One region of the Shouchella sp. JSM 1781072 genome, then DNA from elsewhere that is predicted to be linked to it. Evidence: predicted binding sites of a transcription regulator. Region 1 holds the regulator's gene; the other holds the start of a gene.
What was found. Region 1 encodes LexA, which represses DNA repair genes until DNA is damaged. Its sites were predicted from a motif close to CGAACATATGTTCG; they were not measured.
Positions count from the first base shown of each region.

Region 2: uvrB (excinuclease ABC subunit UvrB) is a predicted target of LexA. The motif match lies at 2,988-3,001, and genes of this name have one in related genera.

Region 1 is NZ_JBHFQE010000001.1:903,281-907,720, reverse strand. It holds gene tkt (transketolase) at 1-550, opposite strand, end outside; gene ACE1TH_RS04810 (DUF896 domain-containing protein) at 633-872, opposite strand; gene ACE1TH_RS04805 (YneB family resolvase-like protein) at 919-1,581, opposite strand; gene ACE1TH_RS04800 (hypothetical protein) at 1,612-1,770, opposite strand; gene lexA (transcriptional repressor LexA) at 1,925-2,554, shown strand; gene ACE1TH_RS04790 (MFS transporter) at 2,602-3,810, opposite strand; gene dinB (DNA polymerase IV) at 4,142-4,440, opposite strand, start outside.
Region 2 is NZ_JBHFQE010000001.1:133,705-138,144, reverse strand. It holds gene uvrA (excinuclease ABC subunit UvrA) at 1-821, opposite strand, end outside; gene uvrB (excinuclease ABC subunit UvrB) at 826-2,808, opposite strand; FMN riboswitch at 3,086-3,208, shown strand; gene ACE1TH_RS00685 (DMT family transporter) at 3,322-4,308, shown strand; gene ACE1TH_RS00680 (hypothetical protein) at 4,399-4,440, opposite strand, start outside.

The sequences.
Region 1 (4,440 bases):
AAAGAACAACAAGACGATTTAATTTTAAATGACCCGCAAGTGACGCTGCTTCTGCAGACACACCTTCCATTAAATCACCGTCTCCACAAATCGCATACGTGAAATGATCAACAATTTCATGGTCATCTGTATTGTATGTCGCAGCTAAGTGACGCTCCGCCATTGCCATCCCTACTGCCATTGCAACACCTTGCCCAAGTGGACCTGTTGTTGCTTCAACGCCTGCCGTATGACCATATTCTGGGTGTCCTGGCGTACGACTTCCTAACTGACGAAATGATTTCAAATCATCCAACGTCACATCATAACCTGTCAAATGAAGAAGGCTATATAAAAGCATGGAACCATGTCCTGCTGATAAGACAAAACGATCTCGGTTTGTCCACTCAGGGTTTGCTGGGTTATGATTCATGTGATTTGCCCATAAATCCAACGCCATTGGCGCTGCGCCCATTGGCATCCCAGGGTGACCTGAATTGGCTTTTTCAATACTATCAATTGAAAGTGTTCGAATGGTATTTACCGCTAATTCTTCAATATTGTTTTTCATTTGTTACACCCTTTCATTCTTCGTACGTTTCCATCATAAACAAAATAAAAAAAATGTACAAGCCTGACGGGAGCTTGTACATTTAGTGTGGTGGATTTTGTTTTTGTGCTTTACTATCTTTTAGCTTTTGCGGTGTCACATCCGTACCCTCTTCATCAACAACTTTAACGGAATGTAGTTGATTTTTAAATGTGGAGCGGAACGTATTTAAATATTCTTTTCGAAGCGCTTGCTGTTCGTCTTTTTGCTGCTTCGTTAATCCTGATGTCTTCGCTAGTTGAGACAGTTCATTGATTCGGTCTAATTTTGATTTTGATAACAACGTCAATCACCTATCCTTCGGTTGTCATCATAGCATCTTCATTTCATTAGATCAACTCATCTGATTTTGTTTGCTCGTATTGCTGAAAACGCCGATGTACCGTTGCTTTTGAACAATGATAACCTAACCCATTTAACGTTATCGCAATGTCATGAAACGTTAGCTTTTTCTCTCGCAATCTAACAATTTCTTCAATTGGGAGGTCTTTTTTACTGCGTCCCCCACTACCTGTATCTTTTAAGTTGCGCTCCGGATGATACCCTTTTTCAATCGCTTTTCTCATCCCGCGTTTGATTTTCAAGTTATGTAATTTTCGCTGGTACTCTTCCACGATGGCTACGATTTCAAAAACCATCTCGTCTGCTTCTGATAAATGTAATGCACCATCGTTGTGACATGTATAAATCGTAATGCCATACTTTTGAAGTTGATATAGAATAGCAGTCCTCGCTCTTCCCCTACCAATTCTCGTCTCGTCTGTTACAAGCAAATGCGTAAACGTTTGTTTTTTTGCTTGATCTAAAAGAAATAGAAGATTATCGCGATCCAAGTCATATCCACTAGCAACCTCAGAAAGACAATCGCTCACTTCTATTCCATGTTGATGAGCCATTTTCACTAATTCATCTTCTTGACGAGCTAAAGACGTTTGTTGACTTTCTTTATCCGTACTAACTCGACAATATAAAATGGCTTTATTTCGTTTCATACTGTACCTCCCACTGCAATGTTTCAGCGACTAACGATCATTTAAAAGGATTACGTGACTGTCCGTATTGCTGTTTCGATCCTCTACTTGCTCGTTCTCATCACCATCAAAGGATAACAAACTACTAAACATAAATAAAACAGTAATAATACCAGCAATAATAATTCCTTTTTCTTGATTCTTCTTCATTATCGATCACCCGTTCGTAAGAATATTTGTTCTTACTCTAAGATACTTCGAACTTTTGTTCGTGTCAAGCATTTTTAGAACTTATGTTTGCGTTCGTATGTTCGATGTGCTAAAGTAAAGATAACGAATACATAGATAAAGCAGGTGAAGAGGAGTGTCTAAATTATCTACTAGACAAGAAGAAATTTTATTATTTATTAAAGATGAAGTAAAAAAGAAAGGCTATCCGCCTTCCGTACGTGAAATTGGGGAAGCAGTAGGTTTAGCATCAAGCTCAACCGTACATGGTCATCTTGCTCGTCTTGAAAAGAAAGGATACATTCGTCGTGATCCTACGAAACCTCGAGCAATTGAAGTGCTTTCGCTTGAAGAAGCACTGGACGAGCCTTCCATTATTCGTGAACGTGCACGCTATATTCCTGTAATTGGTAAGGTTACAGCAGGTAGTCCAATTACAGCGATTGAAAATATCGATGACTACCTCCCCCTTCCAGATCATATGTCTGGTCATGAACAAGTGTATGCCTTAGTTATTCAAGGTGAAAGTATGATCGAAGCGGGTATTTTCGATGGGGACCAAGTCATTGTGAAGCAACAGCAAAGTGCTGATAATGGTGATATTATTGTTGCGATGACTGATGAAAATGAAGCCACCGTCAAACGTTTTTTCCGAGAAAAGAACTACATTCGCCTTCAGCCTGAAAATTCAACAATGAAGCCGATTATACTAGACAATTGTACGATTTTAGGAAAAGTCATTGGTGTTTTCCGAACGATCCATTAAACATAAAGAAAGAGCACCGGAAAACCCAGTGCTCTTTTTTTACGCCTTTATTGATGATGGGCTTGACTGTCAGCCTCATTCTCTTCTTTTTTACTTTCACTATTTAACATGATTTTTAAAACAATCGCGGTCAGAAGAAACAAGACGCCGGCACTAATAAATACATACGGAATACCAAAACTCGCTGCAATTAAACCGCCTGAGACCGGTCCTAATACGTTTCCTAAAAAACGAAAGCTTTGATTATAACCGAGCACTTCCCCTTGCATCGATACTGGACACGCTTGGCGAATAAACGCTGTCGTGCAAGGAATTAATCCTCCTACCGCTAAACCAAAGACGAAGCGTAACACAATTAATTGCCAGAGTGAATCAACGAATGCTTGCGGAATGAAAAACACACCAGACAAAATAAGTAAAATGAGCATTACCTTTTCATGGCCCATTCGATCACCTAGCTGTCCCCATTTTCGAGTTGACAATAAGTTCCCTAAACCGGTTATTGAAAACGCTAAACCGGCTAAAAATGCCATATTTTCAACTGGCCCGACTAAATCATTAACGAATAGAGCTAAAAGTGGCTGGACGCTAAACAATGCCATTTGAATAATGAGCGCTACAACCATTACCATGATTAGCATAGGGGAACGAACAATAAATGCCAGTACCTCTTTTGCTGCATATTTCCGCTTTTTCTCACCTTTTTCTTCATAAATCACTTCTTTTACCCCAAAAACAACAAGTAGTGATGCGAGGGTTAAGATTGACGCGGTCAATACAAACGTTAATTCCATTCCAACAGTATCTGCGATCAGACCTCCAAACAAAGGTCCTAGTAAACCTCCAGAAACAGTACCTGTCTGTAAAGTTCCGAGCGTTTCTCCTGCTGTACGCTTACTACTTTGTGCTGCAATTAGAGCCATTGATGCAGGGATAAACCCTGTCGCAAGCCCCATGAAAGCACGCAGAACAAACAATGCCTCAACAGATTGAACATACCCCATAAGAAATACCGAGATGGCAATCCCAAAACCAGTTCCAATGAGTACTTTTTTTCGTCCGTAACGATCTCCAATTCGTCCCCAAATTGGCGCAACGAGAAAAGCAACTAAGAAAGAAATACCGAAAACAAAGCCAGACCATCTTTGAACATCTTCACCTGAATATTGTCCGAACGATTCAATGTAAAGAGATAAAAATGGAATGACCATTGTCATACTTGCACCAACAAACAAGTTGGCAAACCACATAATCATTAAATTACGCTTTTCCGCTTTTATACTGATCACCTTCGTTGTCTAAAGATCTTCCTTGTTTATTTCGCAACTCTAAATATATGCGAAAAAAAAACAGCCGTCAAACGCTCTCTCCTAGCTAAATCTGTAAGAAAAGAGTCTAAACAGCCCGTTTTCTTTCATTTCATTCTCTTTTCACACATCCGAAAAAATTTCATAGGATGACTATAACCCATACATAGGAGGCGAATGGAATGGATCTTTCAGATGAAATGGTATTGCTTATCACCATTCTTGTCCTGTTTTTGTTACTTGTCATTGTAGGAATTATTTTATTTTATCTTTAACCGCTTCAAAAAAGCGAAAGTGTTTGGTAGCGTATTTCAACTAAATTCGTTACACTCACTCCAAGCAAACGAACTTGGTGACGGATCTCTCCATATTCAAACCACAATTCTTGCACATACTGATATAACGCTTCACTTGTGTGAACGTAATCAGGTAAACTAATCCGCCTCGTTATCGTTTCAAATGATCGATAGCGAATCTTCAAGACAATAGTTTTCCCTTGTTTTTTTACTCGTTCAAGGGAAGCTTGCACTTCATCTGCTAAAAGTCTTAGTTTTAATAAAACATCTTCATCGGTTACAA
Region 2 (4,440 bases), 770 kb from region 1:
CCGTACGGACTGTTAAATGAGAAAAAGCGTGGCTCTAATTCAGGAATGGAAAATCCACATTCCGGACAAGCGTGATGTTGACTAAACAGAAGTTCTTCGCCGTCAATGACATCGATCAACACACGTCCATCAGCAAGATTTAAAGCCGTCTCTAGTGAATCAGCCATTCTCGTTTGAATTCCGTCTTTCACAACAATCCGATCGATGACCACTTCCACGTTATGTTTCTTATTTTTATCAAGCTCTATTTCTTCCGTTGCTTCTCGCATTTCTCCATTAACACGGACACGAACGTAGCCATCTTTTTTAATTTGATCAAATACTTTAGCGTGGGTTCCTTTTCGTCCAGAAACCATAGGCGCAAGAATCTGCATTTTGGTACGTTCAGGGAACTCTAGCAATTGGTCAACCATTTGCTGAATCGTCTGCGATGTAATCTCAATGCCATGTTTTGGACAAATAGGCTTACCGATTCTAGCGTATAAAAGCCTTAAATAATCGTGGATCTCTGTTACCGTTCCAACGGTTGAACGCGGGTTTCGACTCGTTGTTTTTTGATCAATCGAAATAGCTGGAGATAACCCTTCAATTGAATCAACATCAGGTTTGTCCATTTGCCCTAAAAATTGACGCGCATAGGCGGATAACGATTCTACATACCGCCTTTGTCCCTCTGCATAAATGGTGTCAAATGCCAAAGATGATTTCCCAGAACCGGATAAGCCCGTTAACACAACAAGCTTTCCTCTAGGAATTGAGACATCCATATTTTTTAAATTATTTGATCGTGCCCCTTTAACGACAATCTCTTCGTGTGCCATACCGTCATCCTTCCGCTTTAAGCTCTAACAGCATATCTCGAAGTTCAGCTGCTCGTTCAAAGTTTAAATCTTTCGCAGCTTGCTTCATTTCTACTTCTACTTGTTCAATGGTCTTTTCACGTTCTTTTTTCGTCATTTTTTGTTGCGGTTTTTGCGTAACATCGTATTCGCCATCTTCTTCCGCTGCATACGTCGCTTGGACTACATCAGGGATTTTCTTTTGAATCGTTTGAGGCGTGATGCCGTGCTTTATATTATATGCTTCCTGAATCTCTCGACGGCGCTTCGTTTCGCTTATCGCCACTTCCATTGAACCTGTCATTTTATCCGCATACATGATGACTCGACCGTGTTCATTTCGGGCAGCTCGACCAATCGTTTGAATAAGAGAACGCTCCGCTCGTAGAAATCCTTCTTTATCTGCATCCAATATGGCAACGAGAGAAACTTCTGGAATATCTAGTCCTTCTCGTAATAAATTTATCCCAATGAGAACATCAAACGTCCCCATTCTTAACTGGCGAATGATCTCAAGTCGATCCAATGTCTTTACTTCAGAATGCAAATAGCGGACTTTTATCCCTAACTCTTTTAAGTAATCCGTTAAGTCTTCAGACATTTTCTTCGTTAATGTGGTAACGAGTACACGCTCGTCCCGTTCAATCTGCTCATGGATTTCGCCAATTAAATCATCAATTTGTCCTTCAATTGGGCGAACCTCAATTGGCGGATCTAATAAACCAGTTGGTCGAATAATTTGTTCAACCATTTCTGGAGTATGCTCTAGCTCGTAAGGTCCAGGTGTTGCCGAAACATAAACCGCTTGGCTCACTTTCCCTTCAAACTCAGCAAATTTCAATGGTCGGTTATCCAATGCTGAAGGCAAACGGAACCCGTGGTTCACAAGAATTTCTTTTCGAGCTCGGTCACCATTATACATACCTCGTACTTGAGGCAATGTAACGTGAGACTCATCCATAATAAGTAGAAAGTCTTCTGGAAAGAAATCAATTAACGTATACGGTGTAGCCCCAGACTCTCTTAGTGTTAAATGACGGGAATAATTTTCAATCCCTGAGCAAAAGCCCATTTCAGCCATCATCTCAAGGTCATAGCGCGTACGCTGTTCTAAACGCTGCGCTTCTAGCAATTTCCCCTCTTCATGCATCGTTTTTAACTGTTCTTCTAACTCCGTTTCAATGTTCGCAATCGCTTTTTTCATTTTTTCTTCTCGGGTAACGAAGTGAGATGCCGGAAAAATAGACACGTGGTTGCGTTCGCCTTTAATTTCACCTGTTAATGCGTCTACTTCTGTCATCCGGTCAATTTCATCACCAAAAAACTCAACCCGGATACATTGCTCGTCACGAGAAGCTGGGAAAATTTCCACAACATCGCCTCTTACACGAAATGTTCCGCGGATGAAATTTAAATCATTTCGATCATACTGGATGTCTACAAGCCTGCGTAATAACTCATTTCGATCCATTTCCATTCCTGTACGTATAGATAAAACAAGGTCTCGGTACTCTTCTGGATTACCTAAACCATATATACACGACACACTAGCTACGATAATCACATCTCGTCTTTCGAATAAGGCGCTTGTAGCCGAATGACGTAATTTATCAATTTCATCGTTAATGCTTGCATCTTTTTCAATAAAGGTATCAGACGACGGCACATACGCCTCTGGTTGATAATAATCATAATAGCTAACAAAATATTCAACTGCATTATTCGGAAAAAATTGTTTAAACTCACTGTACAGCTGTCCAGCAAGGGTTTTATTGTGTGCCATAATTAATGTCGGCTTATTGACTGCTTGAATCACATTTGACATTGTAAACGTCTTACCGGTCCCCGTTGCGCCAAGTAACGTTTGATGCCGATCACCGTTTTCAATCGCACGTACAATTTTTTCAATTGCATTTGGTTGGTCGCCTTGAGGCGAATAGTCTGATACTAATTGGAACGTTTGATCCATCTTTAATAGAGCGATTAACTGGATGTTCGTCAGTTAATCCACTCACCCCTCCTTCGCAAAAGAACATTATCCTACTGTTATTCCCATTTTCCGTCCATTAAAACAATACATGTTCATCCTTCTCTAAACACACGTTCGCTTAATTATATCACAGTTTTCACTCCATATACCAACTTTTACGAACGCACGTGCGTACCCATATATTGTTAATGAACATATTTATGGACGAATAGCTGATAATCCAGTATGATAACAATAATGATTATTACATTTGAATAGGTGTCTTCGGGGCAGGTGAAATTCCTGACCGGCGGTAAAGCCCGCGACTCCACATCATGATGTGGACTGATTTGGTGAAATTCCAAAGCCGACGGTAAAGTCCGGATGGGAGAAGATCAAATTGAAAGAATGTAGCCTTTGCTACGTTTATTTCGTCAGCCCTGAACATTTTTTTGTCCAGGGCTTTTTTTGATTTTTACAGAAGACCTTTTCACTGAAAAGGAGCTCACAGCTGTGAACGAACAACGAACGAATAAAACATTTTGGTTTATTGTCATTGGTGCCGCCTTTTGGGGGATCAATCCATTGTTTCGAATTTTATTACTCGATACAATGACTTCTCTACAAATCGTCTTTATCGAACATATTATTTTAGCTTTAATCGCTATACCCATTTTGTATAAATTCCGAAGCGATATTAAAAAACTGCGCTTTAAAGATTTAGGCGCACTCTTATTTATTTCGTGGGGTGGCTCTGCCATTGCAACGCTTTTGTTTACTCAAGGTTTAACAATTGCTTCATCAGGTGGCGAAATTAATTCTGTCCTCTTATTACAAAAGTTGCAACCCCTTTTTGCGATTACGCTGGCACATTTTCTGTTAAAAGAGAAGCTACCCCAACGTTTTGGTTTATACGTACCGATCGCACTAGTTGGTACCTATTTACTAACGTTCGGTTTTTATTTTCCGATTAATAATCCAAGCGAGATCCTTCAGCTAGGCAGCTTGTATGCGATTGGTGCAGCCGCGCTGTGGGGAGGTTCAACCGTGATGGGTCGTATTCTTCTACAAAAATGTCGTCACGAAACGGTGACTGCTTTACGCTTCTTGCTTGCTTTACCATTGCTTGGTGTATTGATTACAGTATCACCTGAAATGTGGACAACACCTGAATCAGCTGTGGCTTTAACCTTTATCGGGCTTAACATTCTCGCGTCTGCTTTATTGCCAGGTCTTGTATCAATGCTTCTATATTACCGAGGTCTCCAGTCGGTGAAAGCTTCTGTGGCAACGATTGCGGAATTGAGTTTTCCAATGACAGGTTTGCTTGTATCATGGATTACACTTGAAGAAACAGTCACGATTGCTCAATTAATCGGCTTTGCTCTTATCTGGTTTGTTTTATATCGCATTTCTAAGCAACAAGATACCATTTCCCAGCTCCCGCCTTTAAAGAAGAGGCAAAAAGCAGCGTTACGAACATCTGAAGATACACCTTAAATAAGCGCTACCTTGCACGCATTACGATAAAAAAGGACGACTATTCCAATACAGGATTAGTCGTCTTTTTATGAGGTTATTTTATTTGATTCAAATAATGGAGTTACTCAGTTTCTCTTGTTTTCGCACAAG